2 linked regions of the Sagittula sp. P11 genome follow. The protein of the gene in region 2 interacts with the protein of the main gene of each other region in a pairwise test. Links are inferred from orthologs where the notes say so. Each region holds a gene or a part of one and is shown on either strand. Other genes may lie near its edges.

Region 1 (5,390 bases), 480 kb from region 2 along the record:
ATCCCGCAGCAGATCGCCGCGGCCATGCTGGATGCCGGGTTCGGGCCGATCATGTTCCTGGTGATCGTGAACGTCATCCTGCTGATCGGCGGCCAGTTCATGGAGCCTTCGGGCCTTCTGGTGATCGTCGCGCCGCTGGTGTTCCCCATCGCGCTGCAGCTGGGGATCGACCCGATCCACCTCGGCATCATCATGGTGGTGAACATGGAGATCGGGATGATCACGCCGCCGGTGGGTCTGAACCTCTTCGTGACCTCCGGCGTGGCGGGCATGCCGATGATGCGCGTGGTCCGGGCGGCGCTGCCCTTCCTCGCCGTGCTCTTCGTGTTCCTGATCATGGTGACCTACATCCCGTCGATCTCGACCTGGGTGCCGGATCGGGTGATGGGGCCGCAGGTCCGCTGCGAGGGGGCATCGCTGCCGTCCGAGCCGCTGGAACGGGCCTTCTGCGAGGCGCGGGGCTTCGGCGCCCCGGCGGCCACGGAGTGACGGCGCGGGGCGTATGGCCGCCCCGTCCGACAGCTGGAGAAGGGAAGGGGGCGCGGTGCGCCCCCTTTTTCGTATCGCGGTTTGGCCGGTCCGGTCAGCCCGGACAGCAGGCGACGGACCCGTCCGCGTCGGTCAGCGGCAGACGGTGACCAGCTGGCCGTTGCGGTAGGTCTGGTAGGGGTCGTGGCAGACGCGGGTGGTGTAGGTGCGCTGCTGGTGGTTCTTGCGGGCGCCCTGGATGGCGAGCGTGCCGATCACGCCGAGAACGACTCCGCCGACGACGTTGCGCTCGTTCTGGTTCAGCGCGGCGGCCGGGGTCGCGGCAGAGAGGGAAAGCGCCATGGCAGCGGCGGCGATGACGGAGGTGAGGACCTTGGCAGACTTCTGGGCAGACATTTCAAATATCCTTTCTGGAATGGGCGTGGTGATGCCCTGAACGACCCCCGAGCAGCCGGGGGAATCGCCTGTGCGGAACAATCACCGCAATCGCCGTCGCAAATCGATATCAACGGTGTGTTAACAGATAACATCGCGGGCGCCTGCCGCGTATTCCGGAATACCCAACCCCTGGCGGGCCGTGTTCAGGGGGTGTTCCGAAGGGCGCGCGCCTGTCCGGCGCTGGCGCGTACGGAATCGCAGGGTGGCGTAAACCTCACCCTCCATCGTGTTTTCCTCTGCTGCAGAGGGCGCGCTGTGTCCCGCGCGCAGGGCAGGCCGGGAGGGTATCCCGGCCCGCGATGACCGAAGCGGTGGTCCGGCTCAGTCGGCGCTGGCGTTCAGCGCCTCGATGATCGGCACGAAGTCGGAGGCCTTAAGGGAGGCCCCGCCTACCAGCGCGCCATCGACGTTGGAGGTGGCAAAGATCTCCTTCGCGTTCGCGGCCTTCACCGACCCGCCATAAAGGATGCGGACAGAGCGGCCCACACCCTCGCCGAAGCGGCGCTCCAGCCGGGCGCGGATGAAGTCGTGCACCTCGCCGATCTGGTCGGTGGTGGGCACCTTGCCGGTGCCGATGGCCCAGACGGGCTCGTAGGCGACGACGAGGTTGTGGCCGGTGGCCGCATCGGGGATCGAGCCCGCAAGCTGGCCGCCGATGATGTCGAGCGTGTTGGAGGATTCGCGCTGGTCGAGCGTTTCGCCGACGCAGACCACGGCGGTCAGTCCGGCGGCCCAGGCCGCATCGCATTTGTCGCGCACGGCATCGTTGTGCTCGTCATGGTCGGAGCGCCGCTCGGAGTGACCCAGGATGACATAGGTCGCGCCCGCGTCCTTCAGCATGTCCGCGGCGATGTCGCCGGTATGGGCGCCGGAGGGTTTGGCGTGACAGTCCTGTCCGCCAATGGCCACGCCGTCCGCACGGGCGCTGGCGGCCGAGATCAGCGTCGCGGGCGGGCAGATCAGCACCTCGGCCGCGCCCTTCGCGGCCTCTGCCATGGCGTCGAGTTCGTCAAGGCTGGCGGTGGTGCCGTTCATCTTCCAGTTGCCGGCGGCCAGTTTCGTGCGCATGGTCTCTTCCTTTCGCTGCTTGCGCGCAGTTTCGCGAGTGGGGCCGGGAGGTCAAGGGTGGTTGCGCGCCACAGGCCCGCGTGGCAACAGTCGGAACGACCCTGACGGAGGCACGGATGATCCCTGTTCTCGATGCCCGCAAGATCGCCGCGCGCGATCCCGAAACGCTCTCCGCCCTGCGCCGCGGCGCGGAGGAAATCGGCTTCCTCAAGGTCGCGCATACGGCGATCACGCCCGCCCGGATGCGCTTCGTGCTGGCCGCATACCGCGCCTTCTTCGACCTGCCGGAGGCGGAGAAGCGCAAGGTGGACATGGCGGTGACGGGGGCGAACCGCGGCTGGGGCGCGCCGCGGTCGGAACAGGTCGATCCCGCCGCCAACCCGGATTACAAGCAGGTCTTCGACGTGGGCTTCGCCGCTCCGGAAACGGGCCTGCCGGTCTATGCCGAGAACCTCTGGCCGGACAGCCCCGAAGGCTTCCGCGAGGTGATCGGCGCCTATTACCGCGACGCCATGGCGGTGGCGCTGGACCTGCTGCGCGGCATCGCCGAGGCGATCGGCGCGGATCGCCACTACTTCGACACCAGGTTCGACCGCCCGATGGCGCTCTTGCGGGGCAACTACTATCCGCCGCGTCCGGACTGGGCGGGCGAGAAGGACTTCGGCATCGCGGACCACACCGATTACGGCTGCCTGACGCTGCTGGGAACGGACGGTGTCCCGGGGCTGGAGGTTCTGGGCCGCGATGACGCCTGGCACCCCGTGCAGGCGAACCCGGGCACCTTCGTCATCAACTTCGGCGAAATGCTGGGGATGTGGACCGAGGGACGGGTGAAGGCGACGCTGCACCGGGTGAAGGGGTCGGCCGAGGAACGGATCTCCGTGCCGCTGTTCTTCAACCCGAACCACGACACGAACGTGGCGCCCATGGGCTCGGACCGGACCATCCTCGCAGGCGACCACCTCTCGCGGCGGTTCACCGAAACCTACCTGCACCTGCAAAAGACCTGAACCGCCCCGCTCAGGCGCGCGCGCCCAGAAAAAAGCCGCCCCCCCTTCATCTTGGTCCAAATACCTCGGGGGTACGGGGGCAGCGCCCCCGCCGGGCGAAGGCCCGCTCCTGGCCTGCGTCACAGGCGACAGAACCGAACCCGGTCGCGGGCAACGCCCGCGCGGGTCGGCCCGGCGCAGCCGGGGCGAACGTCGGGTCAGAGGTGTTGCAGGGCCTCGCGGGCCAAGGCGACCGCCTCCTCGGGGTCGTCGAGGGCCGCGCCGGGGAGGGTCCAGTAGGGCATGGCCGCGCCCTTGCCGTTCTTGCGGGTGTAACGCCAGCGCTCGCAGCCCATCTCTTCGAGCCGGTCGACGAAGGGCCCGGCGCCTTTGATCATGAGGGTGCCGTCGGACATCATCAGGGCAAAGATCGTGCCGTTCGAATAGATGCCCATGCCGCCGAACATGCGGCGGGTGGTGACGTCTCCGAGGCCGGAGAAGAGGTCGCGGGCGTAGGCGCGATCCTCCTCCGAGAGGGCCATCAGCCCTGCGGTCCGCGGTCTGCGGCCATCTCCTCGACGTCCTTGAACTTGATCGACTCGCCGCAGCCGCAGGCGTCGACAACATTGGGATTGCGGAACTTGAAGCCGCTTTCCAGAAGCGAGGTCTCGTAGTCGATCTCGGTGCCGAAGAGGAACATCTGCGCCATGGGTGCGATCAGCACGCGGGCGCCGTCCTGTTCCACGATCTCGTCGGCGCCTTCCGCGGCGTCGACGTAGTCCATGGTGTATTCCATGCCCGCGCAGCCGCCCTTCTTGACGCCGATCTTCAGGCCGAAGCGGTTGTCGCGCTCCATCAGCCTGCGGATCTGGCTGACCGCCTTGGGCGTGATGGTCACGGGGGATTTGCCGGGTATGCCGAACATCGGGGTTCCTTTGCAGGGGTCCTTTTCGCGTAGGGCCAACCTAATGTGTCGGCGCCCAAATCTCAAGGTCGTGCGCGCCGGGCCCCTGTGCGCACGCGCTCAGACCGGACGATGCGCCACCCTTTCAGGCCACAACGCTCCGCATGGCTCAGGCCGCGTCGGCGGAGGGGACTTCGGGGAAGACGGTGGTGCCCTCTTCCTCGATCCGCGCGAGGCGGGCGACAAGGCGTTCGCGGGCGGTGCAGGCCACGTCCCAGGAGGTGTTCGGATCGCGGCAGGGCACCATGAACCACACGTCGATGCCGAAAGCGTCCTGCCCGGTGACGCTGACGGAGGCCTTGTCGCGGTCGTCGAGCTCTTCGGGGTCGAGCTCGTCCAGCACTTCGCCCAGGCATGTGCGCAGGCGGTCGATGTCGACGGAGGGTGCGAGCTTGAACTTCAGGACGCGCAGCATCTCCGGTTCCTTCAGCGTCCAGTTCTCGAAGGTGGTGGAGGTGAACTCGTTGACCGGCACCACCAGCCGCGTGCCGTCCCAGCTGTGCAGCTGCACATAGGTGAAGTTTATCCGTTCGACGTGGCAGAGCGCGCCCTTGTAGACCACGCGGTCGCCGATCCGGGCGGACTGGTTCAGGGCGATCTGCAGCGAAGACAGGATGTTGGCGAGGATCGTGCGGGCGGCAAAGCCCAGGATCAGCGTCAGCACCCCGGCGGAGGCCAGCAGCGAAAAGCCGTAGGTGCGGAACAGGTTGGCCGAGGACAGCACGATGCCGAAGCCGAAGAGGAACACGACGATGACCAGCAGGCGGCGCACGGCGGCGATGCGCGTGGCGCGGGTTCGGGTCTCGTCGAACTGCTGGCGGGTGAGGTCCATCTGCTCGAAGCCGGTGATCTCGTCGAGGATGACCTCGATCACGTTGACGATCAGCATGAGCGCGGCTGTGACGAAACCGGCGGCGACGAGTGGCGAGAGCACGCTGTTCAGCCGTCCCGAAAAGACGAAGATGGTCTGCATGCCCACCGACAGCACAAGCGCCACGGTGGCGATCAGCAGCGGGATGCGGGCGGAGCGGAAGATGGCGGAGGTCACGCGGTGGCTGGCCAGCCGTCCGATGCGGCGCAATGCCCGCGACATGGCCCAGCCCGACAACCCGGCGAGGAAGATGAGCAGCGGCACACCCAGAACCTCCCACCACATCAGGCGCCAGAAGGCCGGTTCGCGCAGCGCGTCGGGCAGCCATTTCTCGAACCCCGTGGGCCCGTAGGCGGCATAGAGCGGGGCGATGTTACGCACGGTGCGGGCGGAGATCACCCAGACCGGGTCCGCGCCCTCGGGCTTCACCCGCTCCAGCCGGATGGCGGAGGGCACGCCGTCAAGGTCGATTTCCCACAGCAGGAGCGAGCGGCGCGGCATCCCGGCGGTGGCGGCGTTCGACGTCTCGAGCGCGTCGAGCCCGTCGGGGCGGTCGATGATCTGGCTCCAG
Region 2 (7,605 bases):
CAACGCGCTGGATGCCACCAAGTCAGTGGACGATCCGCAGGTCGAGATTATCTTGGCAGCAGGAGAGACCGCGACATTGAGCGTGCGGGACAACGGCGACGGGATCGAGGATCTCGATGCCCTGTTCGAGCCGTTCTATACGACCAAGGCCCCGGGCGACGGGGTCGGGCTGGGTCTGGCGATCTCGTCGGGAATCGTGTCGGAGCTGGGCGGACGCCTGACCGCGCGCAACGGCGAGGACGGCGGCGCGGTGTTTGAAATGCAATTGCCCGTTCTGAACGCGGCATCGGAAGCAGCCGAATGACGGGCCACCCGTCATCGGCATTTGAAGTGAGGTGTACATGGCCAACGCGATGAAGATCGCCATCGTGGACGACGAACAGGATATGCGGCAGTCGATCAGCCAGTGGCTGGCGCTGTCGGGCTATGACACGGAGACGTTCGCCTCTGCCGAAGAGGCGCTGGGGTCGGTCGGGGCCGATTACCCGGGCATCGTGATCTCCGACATCAAGATGCCGGGGATGGACGGCATCCAGCTGCTGAAGAAGCTGATGGGCACGGATTCCTCCCTGCCGGTCATCATGATCACCGGCCACGGCGACGTGCCGATGGCGGTGGAGGCGATGCGCATCGGGGCCTTCGACTTCCTCGAGAAGCCGTTCAACCCGGACCGCATGTCGGAACTGGCGAAGAAGGCGACGAACGCGCGTCGGCTGACGCTGGACACGCGGCAGCTGCGCCGCGAACTGGCCGAGGGCGGCCAGATCATGAAGAAGCTGATCGGCGCGAGCCCGGCGATGGAGCGGCTGCGCGAGGATATCCTCGACCTCGGCCAGGCCGACGGCCACGTGCTGATCGAGGGCGAGACCGGCACCGGCAAGACGCTGGTGGCGCATGCGCTGCACGCGGTGGGCGCCAAGGCCGGCAAGAAGTTCACCCTGATTTCCTGCGGCGCGCATGACGAGGACGCGCTGATGAAGCGGCTCTTCGGCCCGATGCAGCCCGACGACGTGCGCCTGCCCGCGATGGAAGAGGCGCGCGGCGGGACGCTGGTGCTGGAAGACATCGAGGTGTTGTCGGACGCGGCGCAGGCGCGGCTCCTGTCGGTCATCAACGACCAGGGCACCCCGCCGGAAACGCGGATCGTCGCGATCTCCAACCTGCAGGAAGAGGGGCGCACCTGCGAGCAGGCGCTGCGGCCCGACCTCTATTACCGTCTTGCGGCGCTGAAGATCACTGTGCCGCCGCTGCGCGCGCGCGGCGAGGATATCCTGACGCTGTTTACCCGCCTGTCGGAACAGTTCGCCGACGAATATGGCTGTGACGCGCCGAAGGTGTCCGCGCAGGAGGCCGCGCAACTGTTGCAGGCGCCCTGGCCGGGCAACGTGCGGCAGCTCATCAACCTCGCGGAACGCGCGGTGCTGCAGTCGCGGCGCGGGCAGGGCACGATTGCCTCGCTCCTGATGAGCGACCACGACCAGATGCAGCCGGTGATGACCACCGAGGGCAAGCCGCTGAAGGAATACGTCGAGGCGTTCGAACGGATGCTGATCGACAACACCATGCGGCGGCACAAGGGGTCGATCGCCTCGGTGATGGACGAGCTCTGCCTGCCGCGCCGGACCCTGAACGAGAAGATGGCCAAGTACGGGCTGGCGAGGGCCGATTACCTTTGAGCGGCATCGCCGACTATTTCGAGGGCCACGCGCCATGGGCGGTCGAAAAGGCCGCCTACCGCGACATGCTTCTGGAGGCGGGGCTGGAAGAGACCTGGAAATGGTCGCAGCCCTGCTACGTGCACGCCGGCGGCAACGTGGCGATCATCGCCGCAATGAAGGAAAGCTGCGGGCTGTCGTTCTTCAAGGGCGTTCTGCTGGATGACCCGGACGGGCTGCTGGTTGCGCCCGGCGAGAACTCCCGCTCGGGCCGCTGGTTCAAGGCCACTTCGGTCGAAGAGATCGTGGCGGCCAAGGACGGCCTGAAACGGCTGATCGCGCAGGCGATGCAGAACGAGGCGGAGGGGCGGACGGTCGATTTCGCCAAGGACGACCTCGTCTATCCCGACGAGCTGATCGCGGCGCTGGACGCGGATTCGGCGTTCAACACGGCGTGGTACGGCCTGACGCCCGGGCGGCAGCGCGGCTACGTGCTGCACTTTGCCGGTGCCAGGAAGGCCGAGACCCGGGAGGCGCGGATCGAGAAGTACCGAGAGCGCATCCTCAACGGCCTCGGGATGCACGACAGACCCTGAAGGTCCGGGCCGAAGTCACTGGCCTGTCTGGAAAATCTTCCCAAAAAGTCGATGAGCGGGTGTTGCCTTTGCCGGATCGCGGGCGCAGTCTCCGCGCGCGGTAAAAGGGGGCGTTCGGTATGGAGTTCGCAGAGGCGCATCTGGTGGGTTTGCTCTGGGCGGCGGCGGCGCTGGCGCTTGGCGGCATCCTCAAGGGGGCGACGGGCGCGGGCGCGCCGATTGTCGCGGTGCCGGTGATCGCGCTCTACTTCGACGTGCCGACGGCGGTGTCGGTCATGGTGCTGCCGAACTTCACCACCAACCTGATCCAGTCGTGGAAATACCGCGCTTCGCTGCCGGAGGGCGGGTTCCCATGGCTCTTTGCCGGGGGCGGGTTCCTCGGCGCGTGGCTGGGCACGATCATGCTGGCCCATGCGGCGCCGAAGCTGCTTCTGGCGATGGTGGCCTGCGTGGTCTTCCTCTATATCGCGTTCCGCCTGATGCGCCCGGACTGGGCGCTGCCCATGGCGGCGGCGCGCCGCGTGGTGTTGCCGGTGTCGACGGTGGCGGGCGTGTTGCAAGGCGCCACGGGCGTCAGCGCGCCGGTGTCGATCACCTTCCTCAACGCGATGAAGCCGGAGCGGTCGGTCTTTGTCGCGACGATTTCATTGTTCTTCCTGTCGATGACGCTGGTGCAGATCCCGGCGATGATCTGGTACGGGTTGCTCACGCCCGAACGCGCGGTGGGCAGCGGGATGGCGCTGGTGCCGCTGCTGGCGGCTATGCCGGTGGGCTCGGCGCTGGCGCGGCGGCTGCCGAAAGAGGTCTTCGACAAGGCGATCCTTGCCCTTTTGGCAGTCGTTGCGGCGCGGCTGGCGTGGAGCGCGCTGGCCTGAGGCATCACGGGGCTGGCGTCCGCCGATTGCGGCGTTAGGGTCGGGCGCAAGGCAACGAACGGAGGCTTCATGACCATTGCTCTCGAACCCGATCTGGAGGACCGGCTGGTCCGCTACTGCGCCGTCGACACGCAGAGCGACCTGGACAGTCCGACGACACCCAGCACCGCCTGCCAGCTCGACCTGTCGCGGATGCTGGTGGCCGAACTGGAGGCGATGGGCGCGGAGGACGTGGTGCTGACCGAATACGGCGCGGTGCTGGCGACGGTGCCGGGCAACGCGCCGGGGCCGACCATCGGCTTCCTCGGCCACGTCGACACCGCGCCGCAGTTCAACGCGACGGGCGTCAAGCCGCGGGTCATCCGGGGCTACAACGGCGGAGAGATCACCTATCCCGACGATCCCGCGCTGGTGCTCTCGCCGGAGGTGGACAGCTACCTCGGCAAGAAGGTGGGCGAGGACATCGTCTGCGCCTCGGGCCTGACGCTTCTGGGGGCGGACGACAAGGCGGGCGTCGCCATCGTCATGTCGGCCGCGCAATACCTGCTGGAACACCCGGAGGTGCCGCGCCCGACGCTGCGGCTGGCCTTTACCCCGGACGAGGAAATCGGGCGGGGCGTGCATGGCGAACTGCCGACCGACCTGGCGGTGGACTTCGCCTATACGTTCGACGGCGGTGTCGAGGGCGAGATCGTCTACGAAAGCTTTTCGGCCGACCAGGCGGACGTGGTGGTGAAGGGCGTGTCGATTCACCCGGGCTATGCCACCGGGCAGATGGTGAACGCCGCCTACCTTGCCGCGAAGATCGTGCAGGCGCTGCCGCTGTCCACCATGACGCCCGAAACGACCTCGGGCCGGGAGGGGTTCCTGCATGTGACGAACATGGAGGGCGGGTCCTCGGAGATGCACATCCGGCTGATCCTGCGCGACTTCGAGCGCGAGGGGCTGGCGGCCAAGGGCGATCTGCTGCGGCAGGTCTGCGCCGCCGTTCAGGCCGGGGAACCGCGGGCGAAGATCGAGGTGGAGATCACGCCGACCTACCGCAACATGCGCTACTGGCTTGAGGACGACATGACCCCGGTCGAGCTTGCGCGCGAGGCCTGCCGCGGCATCGGGATCGAACCGTTCAGCCAGCCGATCCGCGGCGGCACGGACGGATCGCGCCTGACGGAGATGGGCGTGCCGACACCGAACCTGTTCACCGGCATGCGGCAGATCCACGGGCCCTTGGAGTGGGTGTCCGTGCAGGACATGGGCAAGGCGGCGCAACTGATGCTGGGCATCGTCGGGTTGGCCGTTCAGAAGGACGCCTGAAAACCGAAAAAGCGCCGTCAGATGACGGCGCTTTCCCCGGTTCGTGCCCTGAACGACCGTTTCAGTGCAGCAGGCGCCCCATGGCACCGGCCACGTCGGCCATCCGGGCGGAGAAGCCCCATTCGTTGTCGTACCATGCCATGACCCGCACCATCCGCTTGCCCACGACCTTGGTCTGGTCGGGCGCGAAGATGGAGGAATGCGTGGTGTGGTTGAAGTCGATGGAGACCTTGGGCTCCGGATCGTAGGCCAGCACCGCGCCCATGCGGCCCGCGGCGGCTTCGGCCACGACCTCGTTCACGTCGGCCAGCGTTACGTCGCGCGAGGCGTAGAAGGTCAGGTCCACAGCCGAGACGTTCGGCGTGGGCACGCGCACCGCCGAGCCATCGAGCTTGCCCTTCATGTTGGGCAGCACCTCGCCCAGGGCCTTCGCGGCGCCGGTCGAGGTCGGGATCATCGCCATGGCGGCGGCCCGTGCACGATACAGGTCCTTGTGGCGACGATCGAGCGTCGGCTGGTCGCCGGTGTAGCTGTGGATCGTCGTCATGATGCCGCTTTCGATGCCGATCCCCTCGTCCAGCACCTTCACCAGCGGCGCGAGGCAGTTGGTGGTGCAGGACCCGTTGGAGATCATCACGTCGCCCTTCACCAGGTCGCGGTGATTAACGCCGTAGACCACGGTGCGCTGCACGTTCTTGGCGGGCGCCGAGATCAGCACCGACTTCGCGCCGCGGGCGAGGTGGGCGTTGGCCTTGTCGCCGTCGTTGAACTGGCCGGTGCATTCCAGCACCACGTCGCAGCCGCCCCAGTCGAGCTCCTCGAGGTCGTAGGAGGACATCACGTCGATCGGGCCGCGCCCGAGGTCGATGGCGTTTTCCCGGACCTTCACCTCGCCGGCGAAACGGCCGTGCACGCTGTCGTACCGCAGAAGGTGCGCGTGGGTTTCGATCGGGCCGGGGGCGTTGATCTTGACCACCTGGACATCGTTGCGCGCGGATTCGGCGATGTGCGCAAGCGTGCAGCGACCGATGCGGCCGAAGCCGTTGATGCCGACGGTGACGGTCATGGACTACTCCTGAAAAAGCCAGTGTTGTGGCTCGTATACGAAGGGATGCCGACTCGGGAAAGGTTGAAATACCTTTTCTGTCAGTATGTTAGCGATAAAGTTGCCCGGTGGCGCTAACGCTTGCCGCTTGTTTGCGTTAACGATCTGAAAGCGCTGTGAACGGAGGCGGGAATGGAACGAACAGAGGCCTTGGCGACCCTTGTGGGGCGGCTCCTGATCGCGGCGCTGTTCCTCGGCGGCGCGGTGCAGAAGGCCATGGACCCGACGCAGGTGACCGAGATGCTGCGCGGCTGGGGGCTGCCCGCCGGGCTGGTCTGGGTGGCGCTGGTCTACAACGCGCTTGCGGCGCTGGCGCTGATCGCCGGGGTGGGCGCGCGGCTGGCGGCGCTGTCGCTGGCGGGGTATTGCGGGCTGACCTCGTTCTTTCACCTGATCCCGGACGACCCCTGGCAGATGACGATCTTCGTGAAGAACTGGGCGATTGCGGGCGGCTGCCTGATCCTCGCCGTGCACGGGCCGGGCCGCTGGTCCTTGCGAAATCGCACAACCGGGTTAGCTTCTGAGCGGCGCAGATATGGGACGGATGAATGAGCGGACTTCTTGCACTCCTCGACGACGTGGCGGCCATCGCCAAGGTGGCGGCAGCGTCGATCGACGACATCGGTGCGGCGGCCATGCGCGCCGGGTCGAAGACGGCCGGCGTGGTGATCGACGATGCCGCGGTGACGCCGAAATACGTGCACGGGTTCGAACCGGCGCGCGAACTTCCGATCATCTGGCGGATTGCACGCGGATCGGTGATCAACAAGCTGGTGTTCCTGATGCCCGCGGCGCTGCTGATGTCGGTCTTCGCGCCATGGCTGGTCTGGCCGCTGCTGATCCTCGGCGGCTGTTACCTCAGTTTCGAGGGGGCCGAGAAGATCGTCCACGTGTTGATGCCACATGACGAGCATTCCGGCGGGCCGGACGGCAGTCATGACGTGCAGGACCCCACGCACCTCGAAGAGGCGAAGGTGAAGGGCGCGATCAAGACCGACTTCATCCTGTCGGCGGAGATCATGGTGATCCTGCTCTCCAACCTCGACCTGCCGAATTTCTGGATGCAGGCCGGCGCGCTGGCGATGGCGGCCGTGGTCATCACGGCGGCGGTCTATGGCGCTGTGGCGGTGATCGTGAAGATGGACGACGTGGGCCTCTGGCTGTCGCAGAACGCCAACCTCGGCATGACGCGGGCGCTGGGGCGCGGGATCGTGCGCTTCATGCCGTGGCTCCTGAAGGCGCTGACCATCGTCGGCACCGCCGCGATGCTGTGGGTCGGCGGGTCGATCATCGTGCATTCGCTGGCCGAGATGGGCTGGCACCTGCCGGAAGAGACGATCCACCACTGGGCGGTGGCCGTGGGCAAGGGCAACGCGGCGCTCGAATGGGCGGTGACCGCGGGGGTCGATCTGGTGCTGGGGTTCCTGGTCGGACTGGTTCTGATCCCCATCGGCACGAAGATCGTCGCGCCCATCTATGGCAGCCTCTTTGGCGGCAAGGCGGAGGCGCACTGAGCGCAGCAACCGGACTTTCAGGCATCGTTTCGGTCGTTCAAAGCAAAAAGGCGCGCCCCGGGGCGCGCCTTATGCATCGAAACGGGTGTGCGCCGCTTACTGCGCGTATTCCTGTGCCGCGTCGAAGGCGGCGGTGAAACCGGCCAGCGACATGTCGACGGTCACCTTCTGGTCGGGCGCCAGCGCCGGAACGATGGTCACCTGCGCCTTGGCACCGGCCTTGAAACGGGCGATGTCCTCGGCGGTGAAGCCGACGCGCGCGTAGCAGCCGATCTGGGCGCAGAAGGAGAAGTCGTACTGCCGTGCGGAGCCGCCGTCGACGGTCACGGTCAGCTTCTGGGTCAGCAGGGTTTCGAGCGGCACGATGAAGGTGCCCCCGGCCACGGCCTGGCCGCCGTTCTCGAGCCGGAAGATGCTGACCTCTGCCACGCTGGCGCCTTGGCCGTCGGTCAGAAGCTGGTACATCTGGCAGATCTCGTTCTCGCGCTGCGGGACCTTGATGCACTGCATCGCCCAGTCGGAGAAGGTTTCCTTGATGTAGGGCTG

What was found.
Region 1: the proteins of pepT (region 2) and tpiA interact in binary tests that used the Escherichia coli proteins (3 or more experiments, as listed by UniProt). The link is inferred for Sagittula sp. P11 from one-to-one orthologs.

What each region holds. Positions count from the first base shown.
Region 1 is NZ_CP021913.1:4,067,294-4,072,683, forward strand. What follows is about bases 123-2,976. They hold tpiA (triose-phosphate isomerase), read right to left. Parts: upstream 1,996-2,976; coding sequence 1,249-1,995; downstream 123-1,248. Other genes in these bases: CDO87_RS19585 (TRAP transporter large permease), read left to right, coding at 123-489; CDO87_RS19590 (hypothetical protein), read right to left, coding at 622-885; CDO87_RS19600 (isopenicillin N synthase family oxygenase), read left to right, coding at 2,112-2,976. Also shown: more of CDO87_RS19585, read left to right, coding at 1-122; more of CDO87_RS19600, read left to right, coding at 2,977-3,005; CDO87_RS19605 (TfoX/Sxy family protein), read right to left, coding at 3,203-3,526; CDO87_RS19610 (iron-sulfur cluster assembly accessory protein), read right to left, coding at 3,526-3,909; CDO87_RS19615 (mechanosensitive ion channel family protein), read right to left, coding at 4,058-5,390. UniProt on the Escherichia coli protein: Involved in the gluconeogenesis. Catalyzes stereospecifically the conversion of dihydroxyacetone phosphate (DHAP) to D-glyceraldehyde-3-phosphate (G3P).
Region 2 is NZ_CP021913.1:4,543,741-4,551,345, reverse strand. What follows is about bases 2,527-5,317. They hold pepT (peptidase T), read left to right. Parts: upstream 2,527-3,195; coding sequence 3,196-4,440; downstream 4,441-5,317. Other genes in these bases: gap (type I glyceraldehyde-3-phosphate dehydrogenase), read right to left, coding at 4,502-5,317; CDO87_RS21710 (sulfite exporter TauE/SafE family protein), read left to right, coding at 2,527-3,126. Outside these bases: CDO87_RS21725 (ATP-binding protein), read left to right, coding at 1-304; CDO87_RS21720 (sigma-54 dependent transcriptional regulator), read left to right, coding at 342-1,676; CDO87_RS21715 (YdeI family protein), read left to right, coding at 1,673-2,251; more of CDO87_RS21710, read left to right, coding at 2,371-2,526; more of gap, read right to left, coding at 5,318-5,506; CDO87_RS21695 (DoxX family protein), read left to right, coding at 5,678-6,097; CDO87_RS21690 (DUF808 domain-containing protein), read left to right, coding at 6,094-7,059; CDO87_RS21685 (invasion associated locus B family protein), read right to left, coding at 7,156-7,605. UniProt on the Escherichia coli protein: Cleaves the N-terminal amino acid of tripeptides.